Regions from separate parts of the Protofrankia sp. Cj5 genome, predicted to be linked through region 1. Evidence: riboswitches for the same ligand, from Rfam matches in the RefSeq annotation. Region 1 holds a riboswitch; each other region holds the start of a gene.
What was found. Region 1 has a riboswitch for cyclic di-AMP ahead of MJ777_RS02055 (transglycosylase family protein). Riboswitches for the same ligand answer to the same signal wherever they lie in the genome.
Positions count from the first base shown of each region.

Region 2: linked by a shared signal. The riboswitch ahead of MJ777_RS23055 (C40 family peptidase) and the one ahead of MJ777_RS02055 (transglycosylase family protein) in region 1 are both predicted to bind cyclic di-AMP.
Region 3: linked by a shared signal. The riboswitch ahead of MJ777_RS18865 (transglycosylase family protein) and the one ahead of MJ777_RS02055 (transglycosylase family protein) in region 1 are both predicted to bind cyclic di-AMP.
Region 4: linked by a shared signal. The riboswitch ahead of MJ777_RS03450 (C40 family peptidase) and the one ahead of MJ777_RS02055 (transglycosylase family protein) in region 1 are both predicted to bind cyclic di-AMP.

Region 1 is NZ_CAKJTO010000004.1:4,990-12,067, forward strand. It holds gene MJ777_RS02030 (hypothetical protein) at 1-3, shown strand, start outside; gene fbaA (class II fructose-bisphosphate aldolase) at 112-1,149, shown strand; cyclic di-AMP (ydaO/yuaA leader) riboswitch at 1,692-1,866, shown strand; partial or broken gene MJ777_RS02040 (transglycosylase family protein) at 1,986-2,159, shown strand; gene MJ777_RS02045 (hypothetical protein) at 2,123-2,635, opposite strand; gene MJ777_RS02050 (peptidoglycan-binding protein) at 2,640-2,840, shown strand; cyclic di-AMP (ydaO/yuaA leader) riboswitch at 3,204-3,370, shown strand; gene MJ777_RS02055 (transglycosylase family protein) at 3,376-4,107, shown strand; gene MJ777_RS02060 (DUF3151 domain-containing protein) at 4,401-4,835, shown strand; gene MJ777_RS02065 (adenosylmethionine--8-amino-7-oxononanoate transaminase) at 5,021-6,253, opposite strand; tRNA gene MJ777_RS02070 (tRNA-Ser) at 6,816-6,900, opposite strand; RNA gene ffs (signal recognition particle sRNA small type) at 7,033-7,078, shown strand, end outside.
Region 2 is NZ_CAKJTO010000029.1:28,861-35,938, forward strand. It holds gene MJ777_RS08830 (hypothetical protein) at 1-283, opposite strand, end outside; gene MJ777_RS08835 (hypothetical protein) at 499-1,611, opposite strand; gene MJ777_RS08840 (hypothetical protein) at 1,988-2,362, opposite strand; gene MJ777_RS08845 (peptidoglycan-binding protein) at 2,806-3,639, opposite strand; gene MJ777_RS23055 (C40 family peptidase) at 3,773-4,531, opposite strand; cyclic di-AMP (ydaO/yuaA leader) riboswitch at 4,535-4,696, opposite strand; gene MJ777_RS08855 (acyl-CoA dehydrogenase family protein) at 4,894-6,099, opposite strand; gene MJ777_RS08860 (amidohydrolase family protein) at 6,417-7,078, opposite strand, start outside.
Region 3 is NZ_CAKJTO010000108.1:582-7,659, forward strand. It holds gene MJ777_RS18855 (haloacid dehalogenase-like hydrolase) at 1-385, shown strand, start outside; gene MJ777_RS18860 (multicopper oxidase domain-containing protein) at 670-2,163, shown strand; cyclic di-AMP (ydaO/yuaA leader) riboswitch at 2,633-2,808, shown strand; gene MJ777_RS18865 (transglycosylase family protein) at 2,816-3,199, shown strand; gene MJ777_RS18870 (SDR family oxidoreductase) at 3,684-4,436, shown strand; gene MJ777_RS18875 (hypothetical protein) at 4,544-4,735, opposite strand; gene MJ777_RS18880 (helix-turn-helix transcriptional regulator) at 5,056-5,901, shown strand; gene MJ777_RS18885 (SDR family oxidoreductase) at 5,930-6,703, opposite strand; gene MJ777_RS18890 (AfsA-related hotdog domain-containing protein) at 6,921-7,078, opposite strand, start outside.
Region 4 is NZ_CAKJTO010000007.1:44,975-52,052, forward strand. It holds gene MJ777_RS03430 (Mur ligase family protein) at 1-269, shown strand, start outside; gene MJ777_RS03435 (type 1 glutamine amidotransferase) at 283-1,035, shown strand; gene MJ777_RS03440 (MarR family winged helix-turn-helix transcriptional regulator) at 999-1,514, opposite strand; gene MJ777_RS03445 (plasmid partitioning protein) at 1,788-2,447, shown strand; gene MJ777_RS03450 (C40 family peptidase) at 2,976-3,959, opposite strand; cyclic di-AMP (ydaO/yuaA leader) riboswitch at 4,145-4,315, opposite strand; gene MJ777_RS03455 (hypothetical protein) at 4,764-5,135, opposite strand; gene corA (magnesium/cobalt transporter CorA) at 5,857-7,044, opposite strand.

The DNA.
Region 1 (7,078 bases):
TGACCCGCTCATCATACTCATCGTGCGGCTTCCCGCCCATGATTGCCGAACAAATCAGTTCATTACCAACCGGACAGACATGCAACCCGACTGCTCACAGGAGCCAGACCCATGCCCATCGCCACCCCGGACGTCTACGCGCAGATGCTTGACCGGGCCAAGACCGAGGCGTTCGCCTACCCGGCGATCAACGTTACTTCGTCCGAGACTCTGAACGCCGCGCTGAAGGGCTTCGCCGATGCCGGCAGTGACGGCATCGTACAGGTTTCCACCGGTGGCGCCGATTTCCTCTCCGGCACCAGGGTGAAGAACATGGTCCTCGGCGCCCAGGCGCTCGCCGAGTTCGCCCATCATGTCGCAAAGGCCTACCCGATCAATATCGCCCTGCACACCGATCACTGCCCGGCGGACAAACTCGACACTTATCTGCGTCCGCTGCTCGCGATCTCCAAGGAACGGGTTCTCAGCGAAGGAAGGCCCCCCCTCTTCCAGTCACACATGTGGGACGGTTCGGCGGTCGAACTCGAGGAAAATCTCAAGATTGCCGACGCTCTCCTGATCGAATGCCACCAGGCTGAGATCGTCCTGGAAGTGGAGATCGGCGTCGTCGGCGGTGAGGAGGATGGGGTCGTCGGCGCGATCGACGAGAAGCTCTACACCACACCAGCGGATATGTGGCGAACCGCCGAGGTTCTCGGCACCGGCGAACGGGGCCGCTACATGCTCGCCGCAACCTTCGGAAACGTACACGGTGTGTACAAGCCGGGCAACGTGAAACTCCGTCCAAGCATCCTTCGGGACGGACAGCAGTATGTCGCGCGACAGCTCGGGCTGCCAGCCGATACCAAGCCGTTCGACCTGGTGTTTCACGGCGGTAGCGGCTCCGACCCGGCCGAAATCCGCGAAGCGCTGGACTACGGCGTTGTGAAGATGAATGTGGACACCGACACTCAGTACGCGTTCACTCGGCCGATCGTCGACCATATTTTCAAGAATTATGACGGAGTGCTGAAAGTTGACGGCGAGGTCGGTGTGAAGAAACAGTACGACCCCCGCAGCTACGGCAAGGCGGCCGAGACCGGCATGGCCGCCCGCGTCGTGCGGGCCTGCGAGGACCTGCGCTCCGCCGGGCGTTCGCTCACCGGCTGAGCCGGCCGGCTCACCGGCCGAGCCGGCCGGCTCACCGGCCGAAGGAGGCGCGAGCATCGCTTTTCGCGCCTCCTTCGGCCACCACCGGATCCTCGTACCCAACCACACCGGTCCATGCCGCCCTGTCCTTCCCCGTCGTAGAACCTGTTTTGAATCACAGCTGTCGACGCTGTCGACCGCCCGGACAGAAGATTCAAAACAGGTTCCCCCAGAATGCATCGGACGATGTCGTGTGAACGCCCGCTATGAGTGCTGGGAACCCGAATTCGATGCGGCGCCGCGGGCTACGCAAACAACCTGTCCGGGTGCACGCGGTATTACTCGGGCCAGCTGCGGCACGGTGGCCACCCCGCCGCTGCCCGTGGTTTCCGCCGCTGGAAAGTGATGAGCGCGCGCCGGCGTGCGTTAGCAGCCGATCTCGAGATACGGCAAGAGCACCCAGCCCGATGTGCGCATAGTCACGAAGCGCATTCACGGCTTGTTCAGCCACCAGCGATGCTGGTTATGGTCTGCGCCGTGCCCGTCGATACGGCGGGGACACGTCGGGCGGCACGCCGAATCCTGCCCGCGCCCGACGAAAACCAAACTTGCGGCAGGAACGGGGGACCCACTTCCGGGCGTCGATACCAGGCGTCCTCGGGGTGAAGCCGTGAAAACGGCCGGGCAGTCCCAGCCCGAACCCGACAGCTCACCTCGCAGGCGTGGGGAAGGGCATTACCAATATGTCCCGTACAAGTTCTCGCGGCCGACATCGCGGAATTCGCCGGGCCCGGGTCCGTACCCGAGCCATGGTGCTGACCCCGGCCCTGCTCGCGGCGATCAGTGGTGGCATCGCGATGTCACAGCCGGCCAGCGCCGCCACCACGTGGGAGGGGCTTCGCCAGTGCGAGTCCGGCGGTGACTACACGGCCAACACCGGCAACGGCTATTACGGCGCATACCAGTTCTCGCTGAGCACCTGGCAGAGCCTGGGCTACACCGGACTGCCCAGCAGCGCATCCCCGAGCACCCAGGACGAGGCCGCGCTCAAGCTCGCCACCCAATCCGGCTTCGGCCAGTGGCCCGTCTGTGGCCGGGGCATGAGCGCCGGCCAACTCGGGGCTGGCGCCAGCTCGTCGGGCAGCGGCTCGTCGGGCACCGGCTCGTCGGGCACCGGCTCGTCAGGCACCGGCTCGTCAGGCACCGGCTCGTCAGGCACCGGCTCGTCAGGCACCGGCTCGTCAGGCACCAGCTCGTCAGGCACCAGCTCGTCAGGCACCAGCTCGTCATCAAACAGCACCGGCACCGGCTTGTCGGGCACCAGCTCGTCAGGCGCCAGCTCGTCGAGTCCAAGCAGCGCCAGCGCCAGCCCAGACAGCACCGGTTCGTCGGACAGCAGCTCGTGGCAGGCACGCTCATACGGCAGAAGCGGTTCCTCGCGTTGGGCATGGCGCGCGGCGAACGCGGCCACCCCGTCGACCGCTGTCGCTGTCGCTGCCGCTGCCACGCCTTTGACGACCGATCTGGTCGACCAGGTGCGACCGGACGTGCGGTCGTGGCAGCAGCAGATGAATGGTCTTGGTTACAACATCCAGATTGATGGTCAGTACGGACCGGAGTCGGCTGGTGCGGCGAGCCATCTCCAGGCTGACAAGGGCCTGACGGTGGACGGAATCTGCGGACCGCAAACCTGGACGGCCACCTTCAGCTGAGCCTGAACCGAACAGCTACCGCCTGACGGCTACGAAACTGATATAGACCCCGCGCACGACGAGTCGGGCCGGCCACACCAAGGTGACAACAAACACAACAGATAAACACTATAACGACCGGCCCGATTACTCGTCGTTACAAAAACCCAACACAAGCAACCCTCCAGCGGAGCTTTCCCAATCACCAGGTACAGTTCTCAGTTTGGCCCACATAGTTCATTCGGGGGATGTAGGCCAGATCCATGTAGTTCATCCGACACCCCGATTTGCTTCGAAAGAGCCAGGCTCGCTAGAGTCCTCCCCACTCGCCAGATCGGCGAGGCCGCGCGAACGGACGCCGAATCCCGTCCCCGTCCGCCGCGGCAGGACCTACCGCGAAGCCGCTAGGACGGGATCGGGGGAACCACATCCGGATACCGGAGACGCCGGTGTCCTTGGGGTGAAGCCGGCGACGCGCATGGGCGTCACCGGCCGGGCATGTTCCCAGCCCGAACCCGACAGCTCACCTCGTAGGCGACGGGAAGGACCGACCCACATGCCGTCTGTTGGCAGGCACCGCGCCCCGCAACAGTCGTCCACCGCCGTCAAGGTCCTGCGCACCACCGGTGCTGTCACAGCACTCGTGGGCAGTGGTCTCGCCGTCGCGGCCAGCCCAGCGAGCGCCGCGACCGCCGACGACTTCGCCAAACTCCGCCAGTGCGAGTCCGGTAACAACTATCACATCAATACCGGTAACGGTTTCTACGGCGCCTACCAGTTCGACGCCGGGACCTGGCATGGCCTTGGTTATTCCGGTCTTCCCAGCGACGCGCCACCGGCACTGCAGGACGATGCCGCCCACAAGCTCTACAACGCTCGCGGCTGGTCCCCCTGGCCGTCCTGCTCAGTCAAGATGGGCCTGACCAACAACGGCCCAGCACCGCAGACAGCGGCAGCCGTGCCCAGCACCGAGGTGGTCCAGCAGGCGGTTGCCCCAGCGCAGCCTCCGATGACCTTGGAACGCGCGAAGGCTCAACTGGCATCGTCAAACTTCGCCGGCACAACCCTTTCCACCGCGCTGGCCGGTGAAGTTCGCGCTGACGCTTACGTCTGGCAGAGCACGATGCGTGAGAAGAAGTTCATTCTGCAGGTGGACGGCCGCTTCGGCGGGGAATCCCAGGGTCTCGCGTCGCTGTACAGCTATCTGACCCGGGTCGACGACGGACAGACCGGTGTGGTCGGTAAGAACCTCTGGGACATCACCGTCACCAGCCCGTCGGCGCTGTGAGCGCGGGCACGCGTAAAAAGCTCCGGCAGTAGGGTGTCCGGTCAGACAGCGGCGTCCGGATGGATGGATCGCGAGGGCTGCGGAGGAGTGCGACGGAGGTGTTGGGCGGCGCGAGCCGGACAGTCCTGTTGCCGGGCGCTCTGAACCACGGTTTCCCGGCTGTCCGAAGACGATGTCGGCTTCGGCCCCCGATCCCGCGGCGGACCTGATGGCCCACCCCCCTCCCACCAGGTCCGCCGCGTGAAAGCTCCCCACGCGATGCGGCATGAGCGCGATCCGGCAGGATGGGCCTCATGACGACATCCCCCGAACGGCCGGATCTCCTTGGCGGTCCGCCTCCGACAAGGCTCGCTCTCGATCCGGCCGCCGCCAGGGCCCTCAGCGCCGGCGATGCCCCGGAGGCTGTCGCGGGCCGCTTCCCGGACTCAAGCCTTGCCTGGGCGATGTTGGCCGAGCGCTCCCTGGACGCGGGCGCGGCTGTCACGGGCTACGCCTACGCGCGGACCGGCTACCACCGCGGTCTGGACCAGCTGCGCCGTGCCGGTTGGCGCGGGCATGGGCCGATCCCGTGGTCCCATGAGCCCAACCAGGGCTTCCTGCGCGCGCTCGCGGCGCTGAGCCGTGCCGCCGCCGCCATCGGTGAAACCGAGGAGGCCGCCCGCTGCCGGGAGTTCCTCGCCGACAGCGATTCCGAGGCATCCGGCGCGCTGGGCTTCACAAGCGACTGAGCCGCTTGTGGATACCGGTCGCCTTGTACCCGGTTATAGCGGACTGTCCGGCTCGCGGCGTCCGGGTGGGGCATCCCGTCGTTGTCGTCGGTCGCCACCCAACACCAGGGTGACTCCCTCCGCCGCCTCGCGATGCACGCACCCCAGCCCCACTCCTTGATCCACGCCCCTATTGCCGGGCGCTCTTAACCGACCTGTGCGGCGGCGTGCAGCGCGCACGTGATCGCGTTGATGTCGGCATCGGTCGAGATGAACGGCGGCATGGTGTAAAGGAGATCCCGGAACGGCCGCAGCCAGACGCCGTTGCGCGACGCGGCCCTGGTCGCGGCCGGCACGTCCACCGGATGATCAAGTTGGACAACCCCGATCGCGCCCAGGACCCGCACATCGGCGACTCCGGGAAACGCGGCCACGGACGACAGCCCGCTCGCCAGCCGGGCCTCGATACGGGCGACCGAAGCCGCCCACCCCCCCTCCGTGAGCAGGTCCAGTGACGCGTTGGCTACCGCACAGGCGAGCGGGTTCCCCATGAAGGTCGGGCCGTGAGCCAGCACCGGCATCTCGCCCCGCGAAATCCCCCGGGCGACCTCCTCGGAGCACAAGGTGGCGGCCAGCGAGAGATAGCCGCCGGTCAGGGCCTTCCCCACACACATGATGTCGGGGCTGACACCGGCGTGTTCAACCGCGAACAGCCTCCCAGTACGCCCGAAGCCGGTGGCGATCTCATCAAGGATCAGCAACACGTTGTGGTCGCACGCCAGCTCCCGCAGTGCCCGGACGTAGCCGGGGCTGTGGAAGGTCATCCCACCGGCACCCTGGACCACGGGTTCCACGATGATCGCCGCGATCTGGTCAGCGTTGCGGGCCAGCAGGTCCGCGAAGTCCGCCAGATACCTCGGGTCGGTCGGGACATCGAAGCCGACGGGTGGCTGGTCCGCGAAGACCTGGGCCGGCAGCACCCGCCTCCAGAGCTGATGCATGCCGCCGACCGGGTCGCACACGGACATCGGATGGAATGTGTCGCCGTGATAGCCCCCGCGCCAGGTCATCAGCCGAACCTTCTCCGGACGCCCCGTCGACCGCCAGTACTGGATCGCCATCTTGGCGGCGACCTCGACGGACACGGAGCCGGAGTCCGTGAGGAACACGTGGCGCAGCGGCTCAGGCGTCATCTCCACCAGCCGGGCGGCCAGCCTGATCGCCGGCTCGTGGGTCAGGCCGCCGAACATCACGTGGCTCATCTTTGCCGCCTGGGCATGCAGGGCGGCGTCCAGAGCGGGGTGCGCATAGCCGTGGATGGCGGCCCACCAGGAGGACATTCCGTCGATCAGCTCAGACCTGCCTTCGACTGGCCTCGCCAGGCGCAGGCGTGTCCCGGAGGCGGATTCGACGAGGAACGTCTCATGTGTGGAGGGCATCGGCCCATAGGGATGCCAGACGTGCGCCTGGTCGAGCGCAAGCAGGCGATCCGCCGACAGGGCTGTCCGGCTGCCCAGGCCCACCTGGCCGGGCAGGCCGGTGGGGCTACTCGATGACACATCACCCTCCAGGGTCGGGACACGCGGCGCAGGGCCGGAGATTCTTTGACGGCTCGTGTCTGTGTGGTGCTCAGTCGTAGCGGCCGACACGTCCGCGGACGCGGATGCTGCCGGCATGACGGGCCCTGCCGGCATGCCGGATGCTGCCGACATGGCAGCCTGCCGCGGCGACGGCCCGGCTTCTGCCGGGGGCGCCGGACCGGATCGTTATGGGGATCATGGGGTGGTCCTCGGGCATGCGCAGGCGCTACCAGCATGTGACCGACCCGATGTTGCATGAGGCGGCGGGCACGGTCAGCTGGCTGCGGTGGGACGCACCCTGGCGCGGGCGAGCAGCCCTTGCCGGGCGCATGAGACCAGAAACAAGACCACACGATCAGGGATCGGTTCTCATAATCGGAAGGCCTGCGGCCCCTGCCCTGACAGAGCTGCATGATCGCTGCGGAGGATGAGGGATTCGAACCCTCGAGGGGTTGCCCCCAACACGCTTTCCAAGCGTGCGCCCTAGGCCACTAGGCGAATCCTCCGCTGACGAGCTTATCGGATCCCAGCGGCATCAACGCCGCCGGGCATCAAGATCCATTACGCTCAGCCAAACGATGACTCGCGGATCACCGATGCGCCGCTGAAGATCCATCCAGCAGGCCTTAGACTCCCTTGCAGACCCCTCGCGCGGCGTCACCCTCGTGAACTCCCCCAGGGCCG
Region 2 (7,078 bases), on a different contig from region 1:
GCTTACGTGCTTCGATAACCGAGATACTGAGCCGAATCGCCTCAACCAGCGGTGTCACGCCGTCAGCGCTCAGCTTCGGTGGCCGAAAACTATGGGCCGGGACGAACGGAGTCCGGTCGCTGCGCGGATCGAAACTCTCGTCCCCACGCCACTTGCGCACTCCCCCGGCGCCAAACGTTATGAGCGCGAACTCGGTGGTCGCCGCCATCTTCTCGCCCGCGTGCATGCTTCGCGCCCAGCTGGCGAGCGCGTCGTTGAGCTTGTCGATCGCCTCGCCGCGCATGGAATAGGAGGTGTCCATGCAGAGGACCACGAGCACGCGATGACTGGGCCGGGGAATGGGGATGTTCCCAATAACGTCCCGTGGCTGACGGCGGTCCGTTGCCCGGTCGGGGCTGTTACGAGGTGCCATGGTGTGATCTGTCCCCGTTCCCAGTTCCAGTAGGCCGAAAAAACACGATCATGGGCTCCGAACCGCGCCGGATGTCTCAGCGCACGCTATGGACGAGGCCCGGAGCGGCCTTGCGCCGGCCACGCCTGCAACCCATCCACCTCGTGCGTCCTCAACACCACCTGGCTGCCGACGCGGGGCCGAGGCGCGTCGGGACCCCCCATCCATCGGGCCCGGTAGAGCCCCCCGTCGACCGCGACATAACCCTGCGGGCCAAAAGCGGAATGCACCGTGCCGAGCTGGCTGACGGCTATGTTTGGCGGCGCGACAGGTGACACTGGCCGTGATTGGGCCCGCCCCCCGTCCATGCTGTCCGCGTCACTGGCGGGCTCCTCCCCGGCATGGTCCCCGCGCCGGCGGCCGATGGCGAAGCCAAGCACGAGCATCACGCCCGCAACCAGCACATAGGCCAGCGTCGACAGTATCGATGACAGTACCGAATGGGGCTGAGCCGGCGGGGACCCCGGCGGGGTCACGGTCGGTTGCGCCGTCGGGGAAGGGCTGGCGGACGGTTGAGCCGGATCGGCCAGGCTACCCAGCGTCTCCACCTGTGACACCCGCCCAAGGACGACAGCCAGGAAAAAGGAATCACCGCTGGTCGTGTACATGCCCGCGGTCCGTTCCGCCGGGGTGCCCGCCACCTGCTCCTGACATTCCTTCGCGCAGGACGGCGCCAGCCCGTGGTTATGGGACAGCGCACCGCGGGCCTGGTCCCAGTCAGCGAACCGGTGGTCGGCAATCGCCAGCAGCAGCGAGCCAGCCGTCCCGAGATCCGCTGGACCGCCTGTCGCGGGCCCAGCCAGCGACACGGCCTGAGACGACACGGCCTGAACGGCGAGCACCGCACGACGACGGAAGATCGAGTCCAGATCGGTCAGCGTGGTGGGGTCATTGGCCAGCGTGGCGGCGCGGGCCACCCGCACCACAACGGCTCCGCCAGTTTCCGGTATGCCTTTGAGCAGGGTGTTCAGATTTCCCAGAACGCTTCGGTCGACCTTCTCCGGCAGCTCAACGACACGGATCGCAAAGGCGGTGTCACCCGCAGCTCCCAGTGGGGCAAACGCGGATACCGGCGGCACCCCCCAACGGAGGATGAACGACCCCAGGGCAAGTGTCAGGAGCAGGCCTACGACGCTGACGGCCGCCCCGGCCGCAGGCAACAACGCCCATAATCGGGCCGGGCCTCGCCCGGCAACGCCCGTTTCACCCACTGTGCGGCAATAATGGCCTCTTCGCAGCAACTAAGCCCCCCCTGAATGTCTGCTGCTGTTTGTGACAGTACAGGCCATCATGGTGATCAGAGAAGAGCATAGGCCCCAAGCCGGCAGGCACCCCCAGCGGCGGCCCGCTGGGGTGCTCTGTGTATCCGGTCCGCACACACCGACGCTATGATCGCGGTCTGGGCGCGGTATCCGCCGCCGTCCGCGCCCGTGATGTCGCGCTGGTCCACACGTGCCACCCGAGCGGCACCGGGAGGCTATGCGCGCCCGGCAACAGGGCGCTTGTGCCCTGGCCGGGATCAGCCGTGGACTGTTCTCACTCAGAATCCGCCTGTTGCTCCGGCCCGCCGAACGCCTGCCGGGACCCGCCGAGGGGCTCGGCCTGCTCGTCGCCGGTGGCTTCGGCGCCCGGCTGCTCGGCTTCGGCGCCCGCTGGCCCGGCCTCGCCGCCGGCCTGTGCCGCCTGGCCGGTGCCCGCCGTGACACCGACCAGTTCGCGTAGGCGTGCCTCGATGTACGGCTCGGTATAGTGCGATCTGTCCGCGATCCGCCGAACGAGGTCGTTGACACTGGAGACGGCTTCGAGGTCCGCGGTGCTCACCTGGACGAACTGGTCAAGTATCTGATACCGGATCTCCCGCCAGTTCTGCCGTAGATACTGCTCAACCTGCTGCGCCTGCTGCTGCTCCATTCGATCGCCTCCACCACGAGTCGTCGTTTTTCAGCCATGAGAGGCTCCGGCAGCAGAGCGTTCGATCAGGCAGCGGCGTCCGGGTGGATGGATCGCGAGGCCGCGGAAGGATGCGCCCTGGCATTGGGCGTGGACCGACGACAACGACGCGAGGCGCCGCCCGGGCGGCGCGAGCCGGACAGTCCTGTTGCCGGAGCCTCTCAATCTACGACACCCGAACCAGGAGTCAACCGGAAATCACGAGCGCCCGGCAACAGGGGCACAGATATCCATATCCTCCGTTGCGGATTTTCTGCGGAAAACCGCGCTTTGCCGCGAACTGTATATGCCCAGCGTGATACCCATGCGCAGGGATAACGCCGGAGGCGGCGACCGGGGTGCCGGGGTGCCCGTGCGTCGCCGCCTCCCCTCTTGTCGACCGCTCAACGAGCGCTCAACGACCACTAAGCGGCGGAATGGAACAGCGCGGCGCGGGTCCGCGGACCGACAACGCCGTCGGCCACCAGCCCGTGCCGGCGCTGATAGGCCTTTACTGTTCCAGTGGTGCGCGGCCCGAAATTCCCGTCCACCGCGACCGGGTAGCCGTACCCGGCCAACCGCCGCTGAATCTGACGAACACCAGGACGCAGGCGGGAACTGTAACGAACCACCTGCGTGCGGGGAGCCGGCGCGTCCGGTCGTGCCATTGCCACACCGGGCGCGCCGGCCTGGGCAGAAGTGTTGACAGGGCCGCTGGGAACGGCCAGGTAAGCGCTTGCTCCGCTGTCACCGCCCGCGCCGACAGCGGCGGCAGCCGCCGCGCCCCGCCCGAGGTACCGGCGGTAGGAGCCGTTGGTGTACGTACTCCATGCTCCGATGCCCTGCACGTCGCATACCCGCCTGGCGGCCTGTGCGTTGACGGCTGGATCGAACAGATCCGCCCCGCCGACCCAGCTCGCATGCGCCCGCATATTGATCTGCCATAGTCCGCGGGAATCCTCGCCGCTGGAATTGTGCGCGTCCGGGTTGCCGCCGGACTCGGCCAGTGCGACCGCGACCCAGGTTCCCAGCGGTATCCCGGCGCAGCCAGCCAGCCCCGCGTTCCTGCCAGCACCGGCGATGGCAGCGTCAGAAACAATTCCTGGAGCGACAGCGCTCGTGCTGGGCGGAGCCACGGGGCTCGCGCTCGCCGGACTCGCGGTCAGCATCATGCCCGCCGTCGCGCCGATGACACCGGCGGCGGCAGCCACCGCGCCGCGGTTGCGTTCGGGCTGCTTCCGGTGGCTTTTTCCTCGCATTTTCCGGTGACTTCTTCGGTGTGTTCCGCTGGATAGTGTTCCACTGGACATGAGCAGCCAGTTCACCTCAGTATCGTTGATCGGATCAGTAACGTTGATCGGCGCGTACCCGCCTGGCGGTCCGGCCCGGTCATCACCCCAGCCGGCCGACCAGATAACTCGCGGAATAAATCTTCTGCAGTCGAACGACGGTGCCGCTGTGGGGCGCGGCCCACATCATTTCGTTCCCGGCGTAGATTCCCACATGATAGATGTTTCCGGGCTGACCGAAGAAAATGAGATCGCCGGGCTGCTTGGCATCCTGCGATATCTTCCGCGACGCCGCGTACTGGGCGTCGGTCACCCGCGGCACACTGCGGCCGAGCTGTTTGTAAATGTACTGGACAAGACCAGAGCAGTCGAAGGAGTTCGGGCCCTGCGCGCCCCACGCATACGGTTTACCCGCCTGCTTCGATGCCAGGTAGACAACCTTCTCGCCGAGGCTCCCGGCGGACAGCGACGCGCTGTCCTGCTGCGTTGACGCGCTGTTCTGGTCCTGCTGCCCCGCCAGCCCACGTGCCGGTTCCTCCGCCCCCGTGGCCCCCGTGGCGCCCGTGGCCGGACCGGGCTCCGCGGGGGCTGTCCCGGTGGCTCCCGCGGCGGTGGTGTCACCGGCCCAGGCCGGCACAGCGGCGGTGGCCTGGGGCGCATCGGTCGGGCTGTCGGCCCCGGTGTCGTTTGCCAGCGCTGGGGCTGACAAAGCGGTCAGGGCAACGGTACCGGTAGCCGCGGCGGCAACCACGGCGCGCGCGGAGCGACGGCCAAAACTGGGCTTGACCGGCTGCGCACGGTGACGACCGCGGCGGGAAATAATCGTGTCGGCCGGATCTGAGCACGCCTGATCTGCAGGCAACGATGATCCTTCCCGTACGCCTGCGAGGTTAGCTGTCGGGTTCGGGCCGGGAAGCCCGGTCGGCACGCACGGGATGTGCGGCCGGCTTCACCCCAAGGACGTCGTAGTGGCAACGACGCCCGGCGGGACCTGGGTCCCCCGCTTCTGCCCTGGCGATGGTGAGGAGGGGACACCGGGCCGAGGGCAGAACTCGGCGTCCGGCCCGGTGCTACTGAGAGCCCGGCCACGGTAGCGAACTACGCCCTGTGACCGCAAGGCCTAATTTTCCGCGAATTTCGCCGCAAGTTGGTTACCGTTCGTGTTAACCATCCGGCCAGGCAGCCCACGGACAACAACCGGAAACAGGTTGGCGCTACCAGCCGTCATGGTGCGTCTGGACGGCTGTCATGGTGCCGACGGACCACCCGGCGGGCGATCGCCCAGCGATGGGTCTCCGACGGTCCGTCATAGATGCGGAAGGGACGCACCTCGCGCAGGAAGCGCGACAACAGCACATCCCCGGAGATACCGAGAGAGCCGCAGATCTGCAGCGAGCGGTCGACGACCCGCCACACGGCCTCGGCGGTGAAGGTCTTCGCGATCGCGGTCGACTGGGCTCCGGAACGGCCCTGGTCGAGCTCCCAGCAGGCCTGCATGATCAGCCCACGGGACGCGGCGATGTCGATCTCGTTATCCGCGATCATCGCCTGAGCCATGCCCAGCTCCGCCAGCCGGGAACCGAACAGCCGCCGGTCCGCGGCCCTGGCCACGGCGATGTCCTGGGCCCGCCGGGCAATACCCAGCCAACGCATGCAGTGGGTCGTCCGGGCCGGGCCGAGGCGGACCTGGGCGTAGTCGAAGCCCTTGTCCACCTCGCCGAGCACAGCCTCGTGCGCTACCATGCAGCCGTCGAACAGCACCTCGCAATGGCCGCCGTACAGGCTTTCGTCCAGGGTCTCGATATGACGGACGATCTTCATGCCAGGGTTGCCCGCGTCGACGAGGAACATCGTCGCCCCGCCGCGCTGCCCCGGCTCGCCCGAGGTGCGGGCCATGCAGATCGCGTATCCGGCGCCGTCCGCGCCGCTGATGAACCACTTGCGGCCGTCGATCCGCCAACCGCCCGCGTCCTTCACCGCGCGTGTGGTCAGCGCGGTCGGATCCGACCCCGCTCCGGGCGCGGGCTCCGTCATCGCGAAGCAGGAACGCACCGCACCGGTTGCCAACGGCCGCAGGTAGCGCTCCTTCTGCCCGGCCGTCGCGATGACCTCGAGCAGGTGCATGTTGCCCTCGTCGGGAGCGGCGATGTTCAGCGCCAGCGGGCCGAACAGCGAGTAGCCCGCCTCCTCGAACACGGGCGCCCGGCCGCGCATGTCCAGGCCGTGCCCGCCGTACAGCGCCGGTACGTGCGGGGCGAAGATCCCCGCATCCTTGGCTGCCTGCTGGAGCCGTGCGCGCATCGCGTCGCCGCCGCGCGCGGCAACGCCCCCGAAGCGTTCCTCCTCGGGCATGACGACGGTCCGCACAAATTCGGCGGTACGCCGGGTGAGATCGTCGACCACCGGGCCGTGATCAAAATCAACGGGCACGTGCACCTCCGTCACGCCGGCTCGCGTCGCCCGCAAGGCGAGCTGTCGCGGATCCAGCTGACAATCATCGATTTTTTGCCAGCAAAGCAGGCTGGCCAGCTCGCGTACAAGGAACGGTCAACATTAAAGATCAAATCGCGGGCGTGAGTCGTCAACACTGTTGACTACAGGAGAAGGTCAAACACTCGTGACCAACAGCAATCAGCCATCTCCATCCGCATCGCCAGCACCGCACCGCTGTCGTGGGCTTCAGAGCGTGTGTGAGATCGTCATTCCGGCTCACTGATCGCAAGCCCGATCTCACACACGCTCTCAGGTCAGTCCAGGTGGTAGATACGGGCCGCGTTGTCGTGCAGAATTTTGTGGGACACATCGCCGGGCAGGTCCGCGAACGCCGCCGCGATGAACAGGTCCGGTCGGACCGCCGCGCTCGCCGGACCAGGCGACATGCTCGTCGGGTGCGGGAAGTCGGTCTCGTAGAGGAAGTTGTCGGGACCGAGGAGTTCGATCGCCTGCCGGGCGGTCTCCCGCTCGAACCAGAAGCAGCCGAAGATCTGGCGCTGGAAGTACTCGCTGGGCAGCAGGTCGTACTCGGGGTGTTCAAGTGGAACGCCGCAGTTGCGCCACTGCCAGTCCAGGGCGGCCAGGGCGTACGGGAGCCAGCCGATGCCGCTCTCGACCGAGACGAAGTTCAGCCGCGGGAAGCGGTGGCAGATCCCGGCGCAGATGACGGTCGCGATGGCCCGGGCGTTGCCCATGAAGAAGGAGACCCCGACCGAGGCGTAGTTCGCGTGCATCCCGTTACCGGGGACGTTCTTCTCGATCAGCGAGAGGTCACCTGAGGCGATGTGGAAGTTGACCGGGACGCCGAGGTCCTGGGCGGTCGCCCAGATCGGGTCCCAGTGGGGATCACCGAGCAGCGGCAGGCCGAAGAACTCGGTCTCCTGGGCCATGATCACACCTTTGTGCCCCATCGCGA
Region 3 (7,078 bases), on a different contig from region 1:
GGCGATACCCGAGGGCATCGCCACACTGCGCCGCCACCTCGACGCGGGCGATCGGGTAGTGATCGTGACAGCATGTGAACGAGAACTTGCCCGTACGCTCCTCGACACGCTGGGCCTGGGCGAGGTGGAACTGATTTCCTCGCAGCTGGTCTGGGGCCGATTCGGTGTTACTCGGGGCAGCCTGCACAACCATGGAGCGCGTAAACCGCGTCAGCTCGCCGCCCACGGGATCGAGCCGCCGTGGGAGCACGCCTACAGCGACTCGCTGGCGGACCTGCCCATGCTGGCCGCCGCCAACCATGCGGTGCTGGTCAATCCTGACGGGAGGCTCGCGCTACGCGCACAGCAGGCGCTGGGCGGGCGCCTGCGGATCGTCCACTGGTGAGGCCCATCCGCTCACGATAGCGTGAGAACGCCAGCCCGCTGGCAGGCTCCGGCGGCAGGGCGTCCGATGCGGCTGCCAACACGGCCGGGCGATCCGCGACCCGGTCCACGAGCAGCCTGAAAGCTCCTGCCCGCCCCGTCCAGCGTGTGTCGCCGACCGGCTGCCCGACCGGTGCGCGTGCGTAGTGCCATCTTCCACATCCTTTGGCGGATTGTGGACTCTCACTATGCAGGGGAAGTCACGGAGGGTTACTGTCACGCTCCGTGATTGATAAGTTGCGCGCCATGCGGCGCACAGGTATCGGCGGCCGGACCGCCAGCCGGGTACGCGTAAGGAGGCAGTCGTCGTCACGGTCCGCGGAGACGACCGTTCGTGCCAGGCAGCGGATGTGCGTCAGAGCGGTGGTCGGGAGCGCGCTTGTGCTTGCCCTCGGGCCCGCCGCGATCGGGCCCGCGACCGCGGCCGGCGGCACGGGCGCGACGGGAGAACGATCATCCTACTGGAACGACGCCGCCGGCCAGGAGTTCCACCCGACCGGTCGAGTGCGCACCTATTACATCGGTGCTGACGAGGTGGTCTGGAACTACGCCCCCGAGGGACGCGATGCTATCACCGGCCAGGCATTCGACCCGATAGCAAGGACATACGTCCAGTCCGGGCCCGGCCGGATCGGGACGAGTTACCTCAAGTGTCTCTACCGTGGTTACACCGACGCCAGCTTCAGCGGTCTGGCGCCGCGCCTCCCGCAGGATGCGTATCTGGGCTTTTTGGGCCCGGTGATCCGCGCCGAGGTCGGCGACACCATCAAAGTCGTGTTCCGCAACGCCTGCCGGATTTCTGACAGCGTGCACCCGCACGGCGTCTTCTACACCAAGGCGAACGAGGGCACGCCGTACGCGGACAACACCTCCGGGGTGGACAAGCTCGACGACGCCGTACCCACCGGAGGCACGCACACGTACACCTGGCTGGTGCCCGATCGAGCGGGTCCGGGCCCGCACGACGGCAGCTCGGTCATGTGGATGTACCACTCCCATACCAACGAGGTCACCGACACCTATGCCGGGCTCACCGGCCCGATGGTTGTCACCGGAAAAGGGAAGGCGCGGCCAGACGGTAGCCCCGTCGACGTCGACCGCGAGATCTTCGCGCTGTTCTCGATCGTCAACGAGAATTGGAGCCCGTATCTTCAGGAGAATCTCCGCCGTTTTGCCAAGCCGCCGTACCCGGCGCTGAACGATGCTGATTTCGAGCGTTCCAACATGCGGCATGCCATCAACGGCTACGTCTTTGGCAACGAGCCGATGATCACTATGAAAAAGGGTGCGCACGTCCGGTGGTACCTGATGAGCATGGGCGGCGAGGCGGATATGCACACGCCGCACTGGCACGGTAACGACGCGATCGTGGGCGGCATGCGTATGGACACCGTTCCGCTGCTCCCCGGCACCATGGCCGTGGCCGACATGGTGCCTGACGACGTCGGCATCTGGCTTTTCCACTGCCACGTGAACGAGCACATCACCGCCGGCATGCTGACCCGCTATCAGGTTGTGTCCGACACCGACACCAACAACGGTACTGCCGCCACCGCTATATCCGCGCCAGGGCCGTCGGCCACAACGATGCCGGTGCCCAAGGGCGCTGTCTCCGCGGGCGAAGGCGGGATAGCTGTTCCCCCGTCGTCTGTCCCCACCGCGTCCGCGATCATCGCGTTCGTGGTGGCGATCGGCGCCCGCAGGATCGTGCGCCGTCGCCGCCGTCGTGCCATGGGCTGAAACCGCGCCGTTCATCGCGGTCCAGGCCGGTAGCTCCTGCCGCACAACAGGCCTGGACCGCGATATGGCGAGAACCGCCAGCCGCCCAGAAAGCGGCTCCCGCGCACGGAGAGCCCAGGATCATCAGCGTTCGGACAGCCATATTGCCCACACCATACACGGCACTGTTGATGCGCAGGATCCCCGCGGCATCGTACGGCGGACGAACAACCGTCGGCGAACAACCACGCAGCCGACCCGCCTGCCCACCTACCGCGCGGGGCAGTTTTTTTGGCTGGGTGGCGGCCCCGGCACAATTGCGCCAGCCGGCCAGGGCCAACTATGGATAAGCGCGGGTGCGCGCACGTTACCGGCAGCCGTGATGGTTAGCAACATCGGCTGTGGACTGTGTGCCTCTTCACGGAGCCTTGCCTGCTGGGCGGTCATGGCACGTATGGTCCTCGCCGTGCCTTCGAGGGGAAGGCGCGCATCGGATGGCACGCCGAGTCCTGCCCCCGTCCGATGACAACCAATACGGTGGCAGGAACGGGGGAACCATTTCCGGACGCCGAAGCCAGGCGTTCTCGGGGTGAAGCCGCATAGCGCGGCCGGGCAGTCCCAGCCCGAATCCGACAGCTCACCTCGCAGGCGTGGGGAAGGACATCAACACAATATGTCCCATGTACGTTCTGGCGCTCGTGGAATCAGTCGAATCAAGGCGCGTGCTCGGGTACTGATCGCTGTACCGGCACTCGTCGCCGCCATCGGCGGCGGCAGCGTCGCGCTGTCCCAGCCAGCGAGTGCGGCACCGTCCAACGACGGTGTGCTGGCCGCCATTGCACAGTGTGAATCCGGCGGCAACCCGAAGGTTGTCAACTCGATCGGTGCCGGCGGACTGTTCCAGTTCCTGCCTAGCACGTGGCACGCTGTCGGTGGCTCTGGCCTGCCGCAGAACGCCAGTGTGTCCGAACAGTGGATGCGTGCGCGGATACTGTACGCGCAGCAGGGCACGAGCCCCTGGTACGCGTCGAAGCACTGCTGGGCCGGAAAGGCCTAGCGACCGGAAAGGCCTAGCGACCGGAGAGGACGCGGCGAGAGTCCCTCGCGCCGTCCACGGCGTCTGTCAGATCCGCCAGCGCCAGCGCTGTGTATATCAGGTATAGCCTCAGGTATCTCGACAGAGCGGCCGGCCCGGGTTCACCGGGAGGCTCTCGCGAAGCCTTGGGAGAGACCGGCCACGGCCGGTCTCTCCCAAGCGGCCGCCTGCTTCCGGCTCTCGGACCGGGCCGGGCGTACCCGCACAATCGATCTTCCGGCTGGGGGGCCGGGCGCGCCGCGGCGGTCTGTGGTAAACCCGGAAAAACGGCCCCGTCGGTGTGTCGTCGTTTCTTGTCCGGGCCCGTTTTTCGTTCGCGCCGGCTCCCCGCGGGGCTACTCGACTTCAGGCGGGCGGCGTAATACCGTACCGTGCGCGAGCGGTGCCTCATCAGGGGTTTTTTCGATCCGCGCGCTGGGCTCTCGAGAAACCTGGTGCATGAGCGATGACAGCGAAGAACGACGTCCGTCGAGCCTTGGTGACCGGCGCTGGAAGCGGAATGGGACAGCTCCTCGCCCTCCGGCTGGTGCGGCAGGGCACAGACGTTATCGCGGTTGATCGGGACGAAGCCGGTCTCAAGGTCCTCCACGACGCTGGGCCCGGAAAGGTGACGACGCACACCATCGATGTCACCGATGCGGACGCCATGGCCGACGTCGTGACCTCGCAGCACCACACCCTGCTCGTGACGGCCGCCGGGATCGGGTACACAGGCAAGATCGCTGAGACCCCGGCCGCGGTGCACGCGAAGATCATGGCGGTGAACTACCAGGGCACAGTCAACGCGGTGACGGCCGCGCTACCCGGCTATCTCGCGCGGGGATCGGGCCGGCTCGTCCTTTTCTCGTCGATTCTCGGCTGGTTGCCGGTGCCGCAACACGGTCCCTATGGTGCGACAAAGTCGGCGTTGGTCATTTACGCTCAGACGCTACGGCATGAACTTCGCGGGACTGGTGTGCGGGTGAGCTGTGTCTGTCCACCGGCGGTGGCAACCCCGATGCTCGACGACATGCCCGCGGCCCGAGCAGTCTCGCAGCGCACTATGATGACACCGGCCGCTGCCGTCGACGCGATCGAACGCGGCCTCGACAAAGGGCGTTTCTGGATCTTCCCAGGTATCGCGCGGCCGGTGGCCATCGGCCAGCGGCTGTTCCCCGAGGTACTGCGGGTGGCCATTGGCAGCCTGCTGAACAGATAGCCGTCCCGGCCGCTCAGAGCGCCCGGGACCAGGGCACGTGTCGAAAACACGCCGTAGGGGACGCGACATTGCCGAGGTTATCGCGGGGCGGGGGCAGGCGTCCCGCGTCATCGCTGCCCATCCATGCTCTCCATCCATTGCCGCGCGATGCGCGGATACCCGACGGCTCGTCGGTCGCCACCCACCACCTCCGGCGCGTCCTCCTTCGGCTCGCGAGGCAGGCGCTCCAGCCCCGCTCCGTGGTCCGCGCCCCTATTGCCGGTCGCTCCTCCTGGTCGCTCCTCCTGAAGGAAGAACAAGATCTTCTCCTGTGGCACCTATGTGACACCTATCCTGACCTGCGGTGCTGCTGTTTTCGCAGGTCAGTAACCGGTTGCTCGTCAGCGGCGGCGTTATTGTGGGACGGCTGTTCCCTGATGCGCGTCCAACGCCAGGACCCGAGGCGGGAGCCCAGCGCGCGAGTTCCGCTCACGCGGATCTGGGCAGCGGCCCGTAGGCGGCCCCTATCGAAATCCTGTCACCAGGTAGACATAGTGCACCCTTTTTGGTGTCATGTGCTAAAAGTCGGTATTGATAGTGCGGCAGCTGGCTGAGGCGGGACCCCTTGGGAGGAACTACTGTGAGCGGAGCGGCGAACCGGGAACTCGGGAAATTCTTGAGGAATCGTCGAGAAAGTCGGAGCCCCAATCAAATGGGCATCGCGCCGCGGGGACGCCGGAGAACCCCAGGATTGCGCCGAGAAGAGGTGGCGGAGCGTGCTGGCGTGAGCACAACATGGTACACCTGGTTGGAGCAGGGCCGTCCGGTGCGTGCATCTCGGCAAGTCCTTGATTCCATCGCACGGGCGCTCGACCTGTCCGCGGCTGAAACGATGCATCTGTTCAAGCTTGCCGGTGAGAAGCCGCTCTCCGGCTCGCCAGCCCCGTTGAAGATTTCCCCTGCCTACGACCGGCTGCTGCGCCGGCTCGAACCGAACCCGGCGTATATCATTAATCGGCGCCTCGATCTGCTCTCCTGGAACAAGGGGGTGGTCGCGCTGCTACCGCACCTTGACATGTTGCCGCCGGAGGACCGCAACATTGTGTGGCTGATGTGCACCGACCCATGGATGCACGAACTGATTCCCGACTGGCAGGGGCAGGTCAGCCGGCTCACCGCGATGCTGCGGTCGGAGAGCGCCGATGCCATCGATGACCCGGAATTTCAGTACCTCATCCGGCGGATCGAAGCGGCCAGCCCGGAGTTTCGCCAGGCCTGGGCTACCCGGCGGCTGGAAACGTTCCGCTCCGGGTCGTTGAACTGGCACCACCCGGCAGCCGGGACGTTCACCGCCGATTACGTCCGACTACATATCGCCGATGATCCACGACTCAGTGTCGTTATCCAGATCCTTCGCAATCCCGAGACACTGAACAAACTGGCCGACATCATCGCTTCGATGTCACTCGATGTCGAAGTGGCCTGACCAGACGGTGACTGACCGGCCTGCTCGCTCACCCCCGGGCGGACAAACCCCCGTCCACCGTGAGGACGGTCCCGCTGGTGTACCCGGAGCGCTCCGAAGCCAGGAAGGCAATCGCGTCGGCGATCTCCCGGGTGGTCGCGCAGCGCCCGAGCGGGAAGTCGGCCATGATTTCGGCGATCCGGGACTCGTCACCGAACCGGCTGTGCGCCACCGCTTTCATCAGCGTCGTGATCCGTTCGGTGGCCACCGGGCCCGGGTTCACCGCGACGACCCGGATGTTGTCCCGGGGCCCGCGACCGCCCAGCGCTCGGGTGAAGGCCATCAGCGCGGCGTTCGCGGTGCTGCCGGCGATGTAGTCGGGGTCGTGCCGCTCCCCCGACGCTCCGATGGCATTCACGATCACCCCGCCGCCGCGCGCCTTCATCCGTGCGTAGACCAGGCGGGTCAGGTTGATGTAGCCGAACACCTTCAGTTCCCAGCCGTATCGCCAGGCCGTTTCGTCGAGGTTCTCCAGCGAACCACCGGGGATGTCACCAGCATTGTTGACCAGGATGTCGATATCGGCCGACGCCTCGGCGAGCCGGGCGATGTCCTCGGCCGCACGCAGGTCGGCGGGGTGGACAGCCACGTCGACGCCGTAGTTGGCCCGGATCTTCGCCGCCACCTCCCTCAGGACATTCTCGCTGCGTGCGGCCAAGCGCAGGTCGCAGCCCTCCTGGGCCAGCACCTCGGCCGTGGTCGCGCCGATGCCTTTGGACGCGCCGGTCACCAGCGCGCGTTTCCCTCGCAGGCCGAGATCCATACCGCCCCCTTCACCGCTGCTCTGTTACCGCAGGCCCGTCCAGATGTCTTTTCCCACATGTCTGTGCCGACATAATAGAGCATGACGGGCGCCGCGTGCCGCCGGCGGCTCGGCCGCCATGTCGGCCACGTGGCCTGATCATTTTTTGAGCATTGCCCGGCTCCCGATGACAGCGGCATGCCGCGCTGGCCGCCCACCATGCGGCTGCCGGCCATGGTCATGGCGCCCCCGTCACGGGGCCCGGGAACGGGCGCAGGTCCACTCGCCCGTGCGCGATCCGCTCGTCGAACTGCTCCAGCGTCACCTCGACCGGCACGCAGCCGCCAGCCGACACCGGTCCGGCCACCGCCGACAGCGCCAGCGGCGCCTCGAACT
Region 4 (7,078 bases), on a different contig from region 1:
TCAACTCCCAGACCGCTGACGGCCGTGATCCTTCCTGGATCTGGGATGTCCCGTTCGAGCGGCTCGCGGGCCGCGACGTGCTGGTGACCGGCGAGCGTAAGGAGGACATGAGCGTCCGGCTGGCCTATGCGGAGGTTCCGCACACGGTGCACCCCGACGCCGAGAGCGCGGCGTCCACGGTCTTTGACAAGACCGTGGACGTGGTCGCCAACTACACCGCCTTCCGTGACATTCTGGGGCGGGTTGCCCCGGTGGGGACAACCAGATGACCAGGATGGCGGTATGATCTCCGACTCGGCGACCCGCATCGCTCTGATCTATCCGGAGCTGCTCGGAACCTATGGTGACGGCGGCAACGCGATCGTGTTGGCACAGCGGCTGCGTTGGCGAGGGCTGGCGGCTGAGGTGATCAACGTTCCGGCCGGTGAGGTGGTGCCCGGCGGCTGCGACATCTACCTGCTGGGCGGGGGTGAGGACGCACCGCAGGTGCTGGCTGCTGACGGCCTGCGCAGAAGCACATCGCTGCTGCGAGCGGTCAACGAAGGTGCTGTCGTCCTCGCGGTGTGTGCCGGCTATCAGGTGATCGGCGCATCTTTTCCCGCTGGCGACGAGGTGCATGACGGGCTCGGCCTGGTGGATGTGGAGACGCGCCGGTCGTTCGACCCGGCTGACCAGCCGGCGCCGCCCCGCGCGGTCGGTGACATCGTCGTGGAACCAACATCCGACCTGGGTCTTCCGGTGCTGCTCGGTTACGAGAACCACGCCGGGCGTACTCGACGATTGGCTGGCGGCCGGGGCAGGCCGTTGGGCGTGGTACGCAAGGGCGTCGGTAACGGCACCACGGACCAGACCGACGGCATCGTGGATCACCACGTGATTGGTACCTATCTGCACGGCCCGGTTCTCGCGCAGAACCCCGCACTGGCCGATCTGTTGCTGTCCTGGGTGCACGGCCCGCTGCCGGCGCTGGTTGACCCGGCTGAGATACAACTACTGCGTCAGGCGCGGCTGCGCGCTCTCGACGTCGCGGCCTGACTCCGTGACGGCAGCTGTGCCCTGTCGCGTTCGGCAATCGCCGCGTTGAGACGACCGAGAAGCGTTCCGAAACTGTCGCGTTCGTCCTTTTCCCAGCCGCTCACCAAGCCGCTGATGCTCGTTACCCGCGCTGCCCGGGTGACGACGTAGCGATCGCGTCCGCGTGCGCTCAGGGTCACCAGGCTGGCCCGGCGATCGGTGGGATCGGTGGCGCGTTCCACCAGCCCCTCGGTGGCCAGTGCGGCGACCTGGCGGCTCACCGTCGAGATGTCGAGGGCGAACACCGCGCCGAGGGTGGTCAACCGTACCGAGCCGTGGTCGTACAGATAGCTGAGAAGCAGATAGGCGGAACGGTCGAGAGGCGGGCCGGAGCCGTCCGCGATGGCCATGCGGAACCGTTCGGCCCGGCGGCCGAGCACGGCCAGCTCATGCTCGATCTTCTCCAGCGCCCGATGATCGAGTGCTTGTTCATTGTCCACCTCGGCCTCATCCCTACGCCATGTCATCCGTCCGCGGCGTCTCGGATCTCTACAGATTCTTGTGGATACACCATCGGCGCGAAGCGGGTGTCCTGGGGCCGCCGCGGCGGATCCGTGGAGCGGCCGCTGGCGCCTGGCCGCGTCCGCCCGGCTGGTCGCCGTTGGCGTCAACCCGCACAGGTGTGTGCCAGACCACGGCTGTGGTGCCCGACTCGTCCACGCCACGTGTCGAATCTGCCGAATCAACGGCTCTCGGTGTGGTTCGGTTGTCTGGTGGCGTCGAATCCGCTCAAAGCCGGGAAAGAGCTGTGGAGCAAGAACCGTCGACGGGTGCTGGTGGCCGCTGGCGTGGTCGTCGTTGCCCTCGCCTACGGGCATCACTCACCCGAGGTGAAGACCGAGCGCGCCGAGATTCCGGCGGGCTACGAGTCCGCGGGCCGGGAGCTTGCGGTCCACGCCGAGGCCAAGCCCGAGAAGCCGGTGCCGCTGCTCCTCGTCCTGCATGACGACGAGAGTGACGCGGCGACGATCGAGAAGGACAGTAAGGTGTCCGCGCTTGCTGATCAACAGAAGTTCGCTCTGGTGTATCCGGAGGCGGTGGCCAGTACCTGGCAGACCAACGGTCAGGACGCGCGGTATCTGTGGGACGTGGTCCGTTACGTCGCCAAGGAGCGATCGAACATCGATATGTCCCGGATCTACATCTGGGGTGCGGGAGAGGGCGGCCGTCTCGCGCTCACGGTGGCCTGCGGCCCGCTCGACCCCGCCCAGCAGCCACTGTTCACGGCGGTCGGGACGGTGAACACGGTCGGGCCGCTCCCCGCGTGTCCTTCACGGGTCCATGTCAAGTCAGTGGCTCTTGCGCCAGGGCGGAAATGGAACGAAGCCACGACCAGCGAGCTGTGGAAATTCTCAAAGGACATCAAGGGCTAAGCGGTCGCCGCTCCCTGATCGAACGCCCTATTGCCGGTCGCTCTAAGCGGCCACCGAAGGCCACGCGATGATGGTGTTTTCGCGTGGCCTTCGGTCTGAAGCGAGCTGGAGATCCCGGCAATTTGTGGATCAATCCTCGACCCGCCTCGTCGGCTGTCGTTGAGAGGGCTCCCGCCGGTCGGCTTGGCCGGGGGGGTGGCACGGCCGACCAGCGGGAGCCCAGGACCTCCGCCGGCCAAGCGCACTGTGGGGGGGGTTCAGTGCGAAAGGCCGGGGAAGCCCGTGTTCCGCCGGGCATTGCGAGCCGGGGGGGTTGGCTCGATCCGACCAGCGGAAGTCTTTGGAGACATCCAGTTGTGGTTTGGGACCGCCAGACCGGTGTTTATATCGACAACACCGATCTGGCGGTGAGGTTCACGCGTGACCGGAGGGGGAGGACACGCGTGAACCCGCTATATGTTTTTCAGAGGCTGACTGCGTCAGTCATATCAGTGAGATGAAGGAGTCAACGAGCGAGGCCGCTGGCCGCTAACTGACCCGGCCGACTGAGTATGACGTGGTGTAGATATCTCTGAGCGAAACGACTTCACCGGACTTTGGTGCCGCCCACATCTTGCCACCGCCGGCATAGATGCCGATGTGGTAGATGTTTCCCGGCGTACCAAAGAAGATGAGGTCGCCGACCTGCTTATTGTACTGCGACACATGGGCCGTGGCTTCGTACTGTTCTTCCGCGGTGCGGGGGAGACTGCGGCCGAGCTGTTTGAAAACATACTGAACCAGGCCGGAACAGTCGAAGGAGTAGGGGCCCTCCGCACCATACACGTAAGGCTTGCCGGCTTGCTGCGCGGCCAGATAGACAGCTCTTTCACCGAGCGATCCGACTGGCATCGTAGCATCCGCTGTATCGGAGGTGGATACCCGAAACGCGGCAGCAGCGGCCGAGCCGGCGGCCTGCGCCGGAGGCGCGGGGACCGAACTGGGCACCACCGTCATAGTACCAACGTTCGAGGAGCGAGCCGACTGCAGGGCATCCGTTCCGTCGAAGATAGCAGTGATCTGTGTGGTGGTGAGGACCTTGGCAGTGTAGCTCGCAAAGCCCTGCTCGTTAGTATACAGGTGCTTGAATGTTGCCCAGCCGTCAGGCAGCTTTACCTGAATTTTGATGAGCTGGTTTGACAGCGGCGCGTGGGTCGTCCCGTCCTCGAGGGAGAAGCCCATGTCAATGGGCTGGTCGGCCTGTACTGACACGTCCGGATTAGTGACCCTGAGCGCGACACCTGACTTGGGGTGCAGGTCAGCCTGATCGATCACATGGCTGGTGATGGACCCGGGGCCAACCGAGGTGGCCGGGTTGATAACGGACGTGCGCAGACCGGCGAGTGACGCCTGGCTTCCGAACTGAGAGCCAAGGGTGATCCGGGAACTGACCGAAGTCTCGTCCATCCCTGAGTCGGTCGGGGCGCAGCCGGCCAGCGCGACGCCTGACACCGCAACCGTGCCGGTTGTCATCGCCGCGACCGCGGCACGTGCCCGGACGCGGCCGGGGGCCGACGGCGGAGCGGGCGCGCGGTGCCTACCGCGGGCTGGACGCCCAGGTGTCTCGGCCTGAGGTCGCAGCGAGGACAGCGACGCCGTCGGCGACGAACATGGCCATATTGCCGGATCAAGCTGCACATCGGGCGCAGACAAGACTGTGATCCTTCCCGTTCGCCTGCGAGGTGAGCTGTCGGGTTCGGGCTGGGCTGCCCGGTGGGCCGTGCGACCAGCACACGACTCACTTCACCCCTAGGTCGGCACCGTGGCTCGGTGCCAACCGGTGGAGGATGGGTCCCCCGCTCCTGCCCTGGTGACGACTCGGAGGGGACACCGGGGCCGTGGGCAGGATTCGGCGTTCGGCCCGGTGTTGTCGTGACGTCGGCGCGAGACTAGTTCAAAAGGATGGTGCCAGCAAATACTAGTCCCTCACAACTACGGCGAGTACTCGCAGAAGTGACCATAGCGGTTCCTCCCATCCTCCTTGCCGATCACTCGCCGCTCTATCTTGATCTGCTGGCCACTGCGACAGGTCGCCTAGACGGAGGCTTGCCATGCCATGACCCACAGGATGCGGAAGATGACATTACGCCATAGCGGTGACGGTCCGGCGACGGGGGGGTGCTTGAGTGCCGACAGCTATATATCGCTGACATGTAGTAGCGAAAATTATCTTAATGAATAGGCTCGCTAGATTACGCACTGTGTCAGCCGTTATGGGATTTCCCGCTCCGAAATCCGCTGTGCGAGAGGATGTCCGCGGCCTGGGACGGGTCGGCGTCAGCGGCGCCGGGCGCGGGTGTCGCGGCGGGAGAGCAGGCCCGCGGTCTGCAGGACGTGCAGTTCGACCGCGAGTTCGTGAATCTCCGGGGGCAGGGAGCGGTACTGGCCGGACAGGGCCTCGACGGCCGCCTGCGCGCGGTCCGCGAGATCGTCCAGCGCCCGCTGATGGGTGCGCATCTGCGCTCGCTCGTCCTGGATCGCGCGGACCGTCTCCTCCTGCCACCGCCGGGTGCGCATCAGGCGCTCGCTGGCGTCGGCGGCCTGCCGCTCGGCATCCTCCAGCCGCCCAAGGATCTGATCGAGCTGCTCCAGTCTTGTCGCCAGCTCGGCGATAAGATCGTTACGGACCGGGTATGTCGGCTGGGTCATCGGATCGCGTCGCGGATGTCGCGGATGTCGCGGTCGACGTCACAGGTGATGGTGTGGATACGGCGGGGGGCGTCGTCATTGCCACCCACGCCCGCGTTGCGACTGAGAACGGATTGTAACCGTACGCTGCCGCTAGCCCGCGGCTGGGACGGCAGTTGACTGTGAACTCCCGCACGAAGGCCTGACACAGGCGATTACGGTAGCCGACAGCGTGGTCTCCGTGAATCCCGCTGTCGGGTGATATGTCGTTGTTCCTAGTATGAAATAGCTATCGAACGAAGCCGCGGTGCGGTCCTGCTGGGTACGGTATAGTCCTGACGGGCGGTATCCCAGCCGGGTCGGCGGGGCCGCGCCGTGGTAATTCCCATGGCCCGGCCTGTGGCACTGGTTGTGCCAGTTGTGCTGGCTCGAACGGAGGCCACCCGCGTCTGGCGGGAGCTTCGCGGCGCGGCCAGCTCGGTGGATAATTTGCCTGGTATTGTGGCGCCTTCAACACCCTGCTCAATTTTTACACACGGGACGCCACGAAACATGAGTTCGGTCGGTTTTTGGGCGTCAGCCACGCAAAAAATGATGATCGCGGCCTTCTGCTATACCGGTCAGCTCGTCGGTGTATCGGCTCCACCGGCGAGCTGACCGGACCGGCCGCGAAAGCCAGCAGCAATATTCACGAGCGTCCATCATGCTATCAGTTGATATTTGAGCGTACCACGGTACGAGGCTACAGCCAGCCATTCCGTTTGAAGGCTCGGTGCAGGGTGAAGCAGATTGCCGCCATCAAGCAGAGAGCAGCGGGATATCCCCACGGCTGCCGCAGTTCGGGCATGTGCTCGAAATTCATCCCGTAAATGGCGGCAACCGCTGTCGGAACCGCGGCGATGGCGACCCAGGCACTGATGCGGCGCATGTCCTCGTTTTGCGCGATGGCCACCTGTGTCAAGGTCGCCTGAATAATTGACGACAGCAGCTCGTCGAATCGAGCTATTCGTTCGGTGACCTGTTCGAGGTGGTCGGCCACGTCACGGAAGTATTCCTGAATGCGCGGGGCAATCCCGCCGACGTCCGGTTCGGTGAGCGCTCGCAGCGGAGCGGCGAGTGGCGTGACAGCGTGCTTGAGCTCAAGCACCTCACGTTTGAGCTGGTAAACTTTACTGGCATCGGGCGGAATCGATCGGTGAAAGACCGATCCCTCGGCGTCGTCGATGTCGATTTCAATCTTCTCGGTAACCGCCAGGTAATCGTCGACAATCTGGTCGCAGATAGCGTGGAGGACAGCCGACGGTCCGTGGCGGAGCATTTCCGGGTGCGCTTCCAGCCGGCTGCGCAGGGCTTGGAGCCCGCCATGTTCCCCATGCCGGACCGTGACTACGAAATCCTGGCCGAGAAACACCATGACCTCGCCGGTGTTGACGATCTCCGATGTCGAGGTCAGCTCCTCGTGTTCCACGTAACAGGCGGTCTTGAGGACGACGAAAAGGGTCTCCCCGTATCGCTCCAGTTTCGGCCGTTGATGGGCGGTGACGGCGTCCTCGACCGCGAGCGGATGCAGCCCGTAGACATCGGCGATATTGGACAGTTCCGTCGTGCTCGGTTCGTACAGGCCGAGCCAGGCAAAACTGCCGCGGTGATCCCGGGCAACACGCAGCGCATCGGTATGGTGGATCGATCGCGGATCGCGGTAGCCGTCCCGGTATATGTGACACGCGATCACTCGGCCGGGCGGTGTCGAAGGACTCTCCGGGCGTATGCGGCGGCGTTTGGGGACCATCCGGACCAGTGACACGGGCTTGCTCAGGGCGCCGGCCAGCCATCCTGCCGCGGTTGACGGATGGCTGGCGGCAGCCTGTGCGAACGGAAGCTGCCCGTTGTGCCGATTACCGCTGTCGTCAGCAGACTCCTTGTTGTTCATTTCCGGATCATCCTGTTCATGTCCTTCGCTTAAT